Regions from separate parts of the Kutzneria kofuensis genome, predicted to be linked through region 4. Evidence: riboswitches for the same ligand, from Rfam matches in the RefSeq annotation. Region 4 holds a riboswitch; each other region holds the start of a gene.
What was found. A riboswitch is a leader RNA that binds a small molecule or an ion and turns the genes downstream of it on or off. The one in region 4 is predicted to bind cobalamin.
Positions count from the first base shown of each region.

Region 1: linked by a shared signal. The riboswitch ahead of BJ998_RS35275 (ribonucleoside-diphosphate reductase subunit alpha) and the one ahead of BJ998_RS29105 (CbtB domain-containing protein) in region 4 are both predicted to bind cobalamin.
Region 2: linked by a shared signal. The riboswitch ahead of cobN (cobaltochelatase subunit CobN) and the one ahead of BJ998_RS29105 (CbtB domain-containing protein) in region 4 are both predicted to bind cobalamin.
Region 3: linked by a shared signal. The riboswitch ahead of BJ998_RS04905 (methylenetetrahydrofolate reductase) and the one ahead of BJ998_RS29105 (CbtB domain-containing protein) in region 4 are both predicted to bind cobalamin.

Region 1 covers NZ_JACHIR010000001.1:7,725,655-7,727,847, forward strand. Annotated here, with positions in the region: gene BJ998_RS35270 (SDR family oxidoreductase) at 1-300, opposite strand, end outside; cobalamin riboswitch at 432-640, shown strand; gene BJ998_RS35275 (ribonucleoside-diphosphate reductase subunit alpha) at 755-2,193, shown strand, end outside.
Region 2 covers NZ_JACHIR010000001.1:5,757,089-5,759,281, forward strand. Annotated here, with positions in the region: gene BJ998_RS26720 (SAM-dependent methyltransferase) at 1-660, shown strand, start outside; cobalamin riboswitch at 793-919, shown strand; gene cobN (cobaltochelatase subunit CobN) at 956-2,193, shown strand, end outside.
Region 3 covers NZ_JACHIR010000001.1:1,069,978-1,072,170, reverse strand. Annotated here, with positions in the region: gene metE (5-methyltetrahydropteroyltriglutamate--homocysteine S-methyltransferase) at 1-1,138, shown strand, start outside; cobalamin riboswitch at 1,231-1,372, shown strand; gene BJ998_RS04905 (methylenetetrahydrofolate reductase) at 1,405-2,193, shown strand, end outside.
Region 4 covers NZ_JACHIR010000001.1:6,290,761-6,292,953, reverse strand. Annotated here, with positions in the region: gene BJ998_RS29115 (cyclodeaminase/cyclohydrolase family protein) at 1-240, shown strand, start outside; gene BJ998_RS29110 (bifunctional 5,10-methylenetetrahydrofolate dehydrogenase/5,10-methenyltetrahydrofolate cyclohydrolase) at 237-1,058, shown strand; cobalamin riboswitch at 1,109-1,228, shown strand; gene BJ998_RS29105 (CbtB domain-containing protein) at 1,262-1,477, shown strand; gene BJ998_RS29100 (CbtA family protein) at 1,502-2,193, shown strand, end outside.

The DNA.
Region 1 (2,193 bases), 1.4 Mb from region 4:
GTGGGTCTCCAGCTCCAGGCGGATGGTGTCGAAATCGGCGTCCAGCACCGAGGTCTCGCTGGAGATGCCGGCGTTGTTGATCAGGAGGGTGGCGTCGGCGGCGACCTCGGCGGCCGCCTCGATGCTGGCGTGGTCGGTGATGTCGAGGCGCAGCGGGATCGCGCCCTCGATGTCGACGGTCTCCGGGCGGCGCGCGGTGGCGTACACCTTGGCGCCGCGGGAGATGAGCTGTTCGGCGAACTGGCGGCCCAGGCCGCGGTTCGCGCCGGTCACGACGGCAACGGTCTTGGTGAAGTCCATGTCGCCGACGATAGTCTGTTGAGAACGAACGGTGCAATAAGAGCGGCGGTGACCGCTGACACATCTGTCGGTGCCGGGAAGCTGACACGCCGACACAACATGTGGGTGCTTGCGACTGCTCGCCGTCCATGTATTGTGCTCACCGAGCTGGTTCGGCCGCCCCGCCAAGGTGGTCGTCGTAAGAGGGAACCCGGTGCGAATCCGGGACTGCCCCGCAGCGGTGAACGGGAACGACCGCCGTCACGAAGCACTGGACGCACGCGTCCGGGAAGCGACGGCCAGTAGGTGCCGACCAGGCATGCCCGTGAGTCCGAAGACCTGCCCGCTCGCCCGTTCGCACCGTGAACGGGCCCGTGTCCAGGCCCCGAGGGAGGGCGTGGGGACTCCTTGGCGCACGCGCCAACCGTGTCCTCGCGCGCCCGAAGCGGCCCACAGCGTGCGAGGAGTCAAGGCTGTGACGGTCTCCGACCAGACTGTCGTGCGGGTCGACGCCGATCCCCACCCGACGATGCGGGTGCGAAAACGAAGCGGCGCCGTCGAAACCGTCGACGTGAACAAGATCGTGAAGGCGGTCGGCCGCTGCGCGGTCGGCCTGGCCGAGGTGGACCCGCTCCGGGTGGCGACCAAGACGATCAACGGCCTGTACGACGGCGCGACCACCGAGGAGCTGGACCGGCTGTCCATCCAGACGGCCGCCGAGCTCGTGGCCGAGGAGCCCGAGTACTCCAAGCTGGCCGCGCAGCTGCTCGCCGCCTACATCGACAAGGAGGTCCGCGGCCAGGGCATCCACTCGTTCAGCCAGAGCATCGCGCTGGGCCACCGCGAGGGCCTGATCGGCGACGAGACGGCCACGTTCGTGGCCACCCACGCCCGCAAGCTCGACGACGCGATCGACGCCGACGCGGACCGCCGCTTCGAGTACTTCGGACTGCGCACGGTGTACGACCGCTACCTGCTGCGCCATCCCAACACCCGGGCCGTCGTGGAGCGCCCGCAGTACTGGCTGCTGCGCGTGGCCTGCGGCCTGTCGCACACCGCGGGCGAGGCGATCCGCTTCTACCGCCTGATGTCCTCGCTGGCGTACCTGCCGAGCTCGCCGACGCTGTTCAACTCCGGCACCCGGCACACCCAGATGTCGTCCTGCTACCTGCTGGACTCGCCGCGCGACGAGCTCGAGTCGATCTACGAGCGGTACGCGCAGGTGGCGCAGCTGTCCAAGTTCGCCGGCGGCATCGGCGTGCAGTGGTCCCGGGTCCGCTCCCGCGGCGCCCTGATCCGCGGCACCAACGGCCACTCCAACGGCATCGTGCCGTGGCTGCGCACGCTGGACGCCTCGGTGGCGGCGGTCAACCAGGGCGGCCGGCGCAAGGGCGCTGCCTGCGTCTATCTGGAGACGTGGCACCCGGACATCGAGGAGTTCCTGGAGCTGCGCGACAACACCGGCGAGGACGCGCGCCGCACGCACAACCTCAACATCGCCAACTGGATCCCGGACGAGTTCATGCGCCGGGTCGAGGCCGACGCCGAGTGGTCGCTGTTCGACCCGGACGAGACGCCGGAGCTGCCGGACCTGTGGGGCGAGGACTTCGACCGCGCCTACCGCGCCGCCGAGGAAGCGGGCCGGGCCGTGCGCACGGTCAAGGCCCGTGACCTGTACGCGAAGATGATGCGCACGCTGGCGCAGACCGGCAACGGCTGGATGACGTTCAAGGACACGGCCAACCGCACCTGCAACCAGACGGCCGAGCCCGGCAACGTGGTGCACCTGTCCAATCTCTGCACGGAGATCCTGGAGATCACCAGCGACACCGAGACCGCGGTGTGCAACCTCGGCTCGGTCAACCTCGGCGCGCACGTGGCCGGCGACAGCATGGACTGGCCCCGGCTGCGGGA
Region 2 (2,193 bases), 530 kb from region 4:
GGCATGCGGGCCAGCCGGTCCTTTCTGAGACGCGCGGTGACGTGCCTGGTGGCGGCCGGTGTCGACCAGTTCCTCGACCTCGGCTCCGGCATCCCGACCGTGGGCAACGTGCACGAGATCGCGCACCGGATCAATCCCGGCGCCCGCGTGGTGTACGTCGACAACGAGCCCATCGCGGTGGCGCACAGCCGGACCATCCTCGGCCACAACCCGCTGGTCGCACCGGTGCGGGCCGATCTGCGCCACCCCGACTCCGTGCTGAACCTGCCGCAGGTCCGCGAAATGATCGACTTCTCCCGGCCGGTCGGGCTGATCGCCATCGCCGTGCTGCACTATCTGCCGGACGCCGATGATCCGCACGGCCTCGTCGAGGCCTACCGCAATGCCCTGGCGCCCGGCAGTTACATGGCGATATCGCACGCGACCGTCGACTTCGTGCCGGACGACCAGCTGGGGGCGGTGAGCCAGGTGGAGGGGATCTACCGGCAGATCAGCGCCCAGCTGCACCCTCGCCCGTACGGAGAGGTGGCCAAGTTCTTCACCGGCCTGGAGCTGATCGACCCCGGTGTGGTTCCCGTCCGGCAGTGGCGGTCGGAGTGGAACGACCAGAACGAGGGCAAGGTCCACCTATCCTACGGCGGCGTCGCGCGCAAGCCCTGATTTTTTGGGGTACGTGAGTGGCTCATTTCGCATATAGGCGCACCTGAGCCACTCAGGTCGGGGTAAAAGCGCAAATGAGCCACTCACGTGCGGGTAAGGGATGGGCCGCGTGGGGTGGGTCTCGTGCGGCCCGGGTGGGGCGGGTTCGGTGGCTAGGCTGAGCCGGACCAGACGGCGGTGTTGCGAGGAACCCGGTGCAAGTCCGGGGCGGTCGCGCCACTGTGAAAGCCAGACACTCCACCACCGGCCGTGATGTCTCTACCCGGGGCGCGGGACCCCGAGGAGGGTACGGCTGATGACTTCGCGCGTCCTGCTGCTCTCGACGGCAGACACCGACCTGCTCGCCGCCAAGGCGAGCGGCGCCGAGTACACCGTGGGCAATCCGGCCCGGCTGGAGGTCGAGGACCTGCCGGGGCTGCTTCGGGACGCCGACCTGGTGGTGGTGCGGCTGCTGGGCGGCCGCCGGGCCTGGGAGGAGGGCCTCGACGCGGTGCTGGCCGCGGGCCTGCCGACCGTGTGCCTCGGCGGCGAGGCGACTCCCGACGCGGAGCTGATGGCGGCGTCGACGGTGCCGGCGGGCGTGGCCACGCAAGCGCTTGCCTACCTGGTGGAGGGCGGCCCGGCCAATCTCGGCCAGTTGGCGAACTTCCTGTCCGACACGGTATTGCTGACGGGCGAGGGCTTCGAGCCGCCGGTGAGCACGCCGGTATACGGCGTGCACGGCGAGCGTCAGCACGAGGACGGCCGGCCGACGGTCGGCATCGTCTTCTACCGGGCGCACGCGCTGGCGGGGAACACGGCGTTCGTGGACACGCTGGCGGACGCGGTGGAGGCGGCCGGGGCGAACGTGCTGCCGGTGTTCTGCGGCTCGCTGCGCGGCCTGGCCGGCGACGAATCGGCGGGCCTGCTGGAGGTTCTGAGCCACTGCGACGCCGTGGTGGCGACGGTGCTCGCGGCCGGCGGGGCGGTGGCGGCGGACGCCAGCGCGGGCGGCGACGAGGATGCCTGGGACGCGGGCGCCTTGGCGGCGCTGGACATCCCGGTGCTGCAGGGGCTCTGCCTCACGTCGTCCCGGGCGACGTGGCAGGCGTCGGACGCGGCGCTGTCACCGATGGACGCGGCGATGCAGGTGGCGATCCCGGAGTTCGACGGCCGGCTGATCGGCGTTCCCTTCTCCTTCAAGGAGAACGGCCCGGACGGCATCCCGGTGTACGTGGCCGACCCGGAGCGGTCGGCGCGCGTGGCCGGCACGGCGGTGGGGCTGGCCCGGCTGCGGCACGTGCCGAACCAGGACAAGAAGGTCGCCATCGTGCTGTCGTCGTACCCGACCAAGCACGCCCGCGTGGGCAACGCGGTCGGACTGGACACCCCGGCCTCGGCGGTGATCCTGTTGCGCCGCATGCTCGAGCAGGGCTACGACCTCGGCGGCCTCGACGTGTCCACACTGGACGGCGACACGCTGATCCACCGGCTGATCGCGGCCGGCGGGCACGACGTGGACTGGCTGACCGAGGAGCAGATGTCCGGCGCGGC
Region 3 (2,193 bases), 5.2 Mb from region 4:
CAGCCGGCTGGCCTCCCGTGCGGCCTCGCCGATCGTCAAGGTGCCGGCCGTGCGGGAGCGTGTCGCCGCCGTCACCGACGCCGACCTGCACCGCACGAGCCCGTACGGGGAGCGGACGAAGGCCCAGCGGGACCGGCTGCGGCTGCCGGAGCTGCCGACCACCACCATCGGCTCGTTCCCGCAGACCGCCGAGCTGCGCAAGGCCCGCGCCGCGCTGCGGGCCGGCCGGCTCGACCAGGACGCCTACCGGGAGGCGATGCGCGCCGAGATCCGCTCGGTCGTCGCCGAGCAGGAGCGGATCGGCCTGGACGTGCTGGTGCACGGCGAGCCGGAGCGCAACGACATGGTCCAGTACTTCGGCGAGCAGCTCACCGGCTTCCTGGCCACGCAGCACGGCTGGGTCCAGTCGTACGGCACCCGCTACGTCCGGCCGCCGATCATCGTCGGCGACGTGGCGCGGCCGGCGCCGATGACCGTCGAGTGGGCCACCTACGCGCAGAGCCTGACCGAACGCCCGGTCAAGGGCATGCTGACCGGCCCGGTCACCATGCTGGCCTGGTCGTTCGTGCGGGACGACCAGCCGGCGGGCGACACCGCCCGCCAGGTCGCCCTCGCCCTGCGCGACGAGGTCGTCGACCTGGAGGCCGCCGGCATCAAGGTCATCCAGGTGGACGAGCCGGCGCTGCGGGAGACCCTGCCGCTGCGCACCGCCGACCGCGCCGCGTACCTGGACTGGGCCGTCGCCTCGTTCCGGCTGGCCACCTCGGGCGTGCGGGACGACACCCAGGTCCACACCCACATGTGCTACGCGGAGTTCGGTGACGTGCTGCAGGCCATCATCGACATGGACGCCGACGTGATCAGCCTGGAGGCGGCCCGGTCGAACATGGCCGTCGTCGCCGACCTGGCCCGCGCCGGCTACCCCAACGAGGCCGGACCGGGCGTGTGGGACATCCACTCGCCGCGCGTCCCGTCGGTCGAGGAGATCGTCGGCCACCTGCGCACCGCCACGGCGGCGTTCCCGGCCGAGCGGCTGTGGGTGAACCCCGACTGCGGCCTCAAGACCCGTGGCTACCCCGAGGTCCGGGCCACCCTGGCCAACCTGGTCGCCGCCACCGGCCGGTTGCGGTCGCGCTAGCGGCGCCGCCGGTGCCGTGTCCACAGTGGACACGGCACCGGCGGTCCACATGGTGGACGCCGGTCGAGGGCTTCTCGAGGCCGACCCAGTAAGATCGGTTTCCGGCCCGCGGTGCAGGGAAGCCGGTGCGAGTCCGGCGCGGTCCCGCCACTGTGACCGGCGCGTCGCGGCGTCCACCTGGTGGGAGCGGCGGCGGGTCGGGAGTCAGACACCGGCCGCGGGCCCGGCTGTGTTGTCCACGAGGATGGAGCTGACACGCGGTGGAGTTGTCGTGCGCGCATGTGCTGGACCGCCTGACGGGGCCGGGACCCGTGTTCTCGGTGGAGTTCTTCCCGCCCCGCGACGAGGCCGATGAGCAGCGGCTCTGGCTGGCGATCCGGCAGTTGGAGGGCCTGGAGCCGGCGTTCATGTCGGTCACCTACGGGGCCGGCGGGTCCAGCCGCGACCGGACGATCCGGACCACCGGTCGTGTGGTGCAGGAGACGTCGCTGTTGCCGATGGCACACCTGACGGCCGTGGACCACTCGGTGGCGGAGCTGCGCAACGTCATCGGCTGGTACGCCGCGGTGGGCGTGCGCAACATCCTCGCCGTGCGCGGCGACCCGCCCGGCGACCCGATGGGGGAGTGGGTCAAGCACCCACAGGGGTTGTCCTACGCCGAGGAGCTGGTCGCCCTGGTCAAGGGCCTGGGCGACTTCTGTGTCGGCGTCTCCGCCTTCCCGTACGGGCACCCGAGGTCGGAGGATCTCGACACCGACACCAAGTACCTGGTGCGGAAGTTCCGGGCCGGCGCGGACTTCGCCATCGCGCAGCTGTTCTTCGAGGCCGAGGACTTCCTGCGGTTGCGGGACCGGCTGGCCAAGCGGGGCTGTGACGCCCCGCTGCTGCCCGGGATCCTGCCGCTGACCACGGTCCGGACGCTGCGCAAGACGGTCGAGCTGTCCGGCGCCCCGGTGCCGCCGTCGCTGGCCCGCCGGCTGGATCCGCTGGTGGACGACCCGAAGGCGTTCCGCGCCGAGGGCATCGACATCGTCACGGAACTGGCGCAGCGGCTG
Region 4 (2,193 bases):
GCGGGCGAGGTCCTGGAGCTGGCGCGCAGGATCCGGCCGGGGGCCAACGTGAACGTGCTGTCGGACGTGGCGGTGGCGGCGGTGTCGGCCCGCGCGGCCATGCAGGCGGCGGCGGTGAATGTGGCGGTGAACCGGGCGTCGATGACCGACGTAGTCGCCCGAGCCCGACTGGAAGCGGAACTGGCCCGTATCGGCGACGAGGTCGCCGCGGCCGAGAAGTTCATCGAGGAGCTGGCATGACCCTCATCGACGGCCGCGCGCTGGCCGCCACCATCCGTGCCCGGATCGCCGACGACGCGGCCCGGCTGCGGGCCGCCGGCACGACCCCGACGCTGGCGATCGTGGTCCCCACCGACGACGAGGCGACGGCCTGGTACGTCCGCTCCATCGTGCGCACGGCGGAGAAGGTCGGCGTCGCGGTGCGCGTCGTCGACGAGCGGGAGCTGCTTGGTCCGTGTCTGGCGGAGCTGTCGGCGGACCCGACGGTGCACGGCGTGATGTGCCAGACGCCGCTGCCGCCGGGCATCAGCCGCGACGACATCGCGGTGCACATCGACCCGGCCAAGGACGTGGACGGCGCCAACCCGACCAGCCTCGGCCGCCTGGCGGCGGGGCTGCCGGCGTTCGCGCCGGCGACGGCGCAGGCGGTGGTGGAGCTCCTGCGGGCCCACGGCACGACGCTGGCCGGCGCGGACGTCGTGGTCGTGGGCCGCAGCACGGTGGTCGGCAAGCCGGCGGCGCTGCTGCTGCTCGCGGAGAACGCGACCGTGACGGTGTGCCACTCGCGGACGAAGGACCTGGCGGTGCAGACGAGCCGGGCGGACGTCGTGGTGGCCTGCGTCGGCAGCGCGCACGTGCTCGGCGCGGCGCACATCCGCCCGGGCGCGGTGGTGATCGACGTCGGCACCAACCCGACGACGGACGGCGGCCTCGTCGGCGACGTCGACACGCAGGCGGTGGAGCCGATCGCGGAGGCGATCACCCCGGTGCCGGGAGGTGTCGGTCCGGTGACGACAGCGCTGCTGCTGCGCAACGTCGTGACCGCTGCTTCACACTGATTTCATACTGCCTGCTCGGCGGATTGACGTGCCCCGATCGGGGTCCGTAGTGTGCGGCGCTGAGTGATGGTGTGCGTAAGCCGGTGGGATTCCGGCGCGGTCGCGCCACTGTGTGCCCGGGTCCTCGGACGCGGGCGAGCCAGACACCACGCCATCACCTGCCCCACGAACGAACGGGACGCACGATCCCCGAAGGAGGCTCCATGAGCACCATTCCCGCGACCACCGCCGTTCCGACGCCGGTCGTCCTGCCGCTGCCCAAGGCGATTCTGTGGCTGGGCGGCACCGTGCTCCTCGCCCTGGCCCTGTACTACTTCATCGGCATCGACCAGGGTGCCACCTCGGTGTTCGGCGACAACATGTACATCCACGAGTTCGTGCACGACGCGCGCCACTTCCTCGGCTTCCCCTGCCACTGATCACCAGGGGCGGGACAACCGAACATGGAGAAGCGAATCATCCTGCGGGGTGTGCTGGCCGGCGCCCTCGCCGGACTGTTGGCGTTCGTCTTCGCCCGGATCTTCGCGGAGCCGCAGATCCAGGCCGCGATCGACTACGAGAGCGGGCGTGACGAGGCGCAGGCCGCCCTGGACAAGGCCGCCGGCCTGCCCGCGGGCGACGAGGGCCCGGAGATCTTCAGCCGGGCCATCCAGGCCAACGTCGGCATCGGCGTCGGCATGGTGCTGTTCGGCGTCGCGATGGGCGCGCTGTTCGCCGTGGCGTACGCGGTCTGCCTGGGCCGGGTCGGCAACCTGCGGCCGCGCACGCTGTCGGTGCTGGTCGCCGGCGGCGGCTTCCTCGGCATCTACCTGGTGCCGTTCGTGAAGTATCCGGCCAATCCGCCGTCGATCGGCCACCAGGCGACGATCGGTGTCCGCGGCGCGTTGTACGTGCTGATGATGGTGTGCTCGGTGGCGTTCCTGATCGGCGCCGTGGTGCTGGGCAAGCGGTTGGCCAAGCGGTTCGGCAACTGGAACGCGACGCTGCTGGCATCGCTGGCTTTCGTGGTGGTGATCGGGGTCGTGATGGCGCTGCTGCCGTCGCTGGGCGAACTCGCGGCGAACGTCCGTGATTACGGCCAGCAGGCGACCGAGACGCCGCAGCCGCTGCGCAACCCGGCCGGCCAGATCGTCTA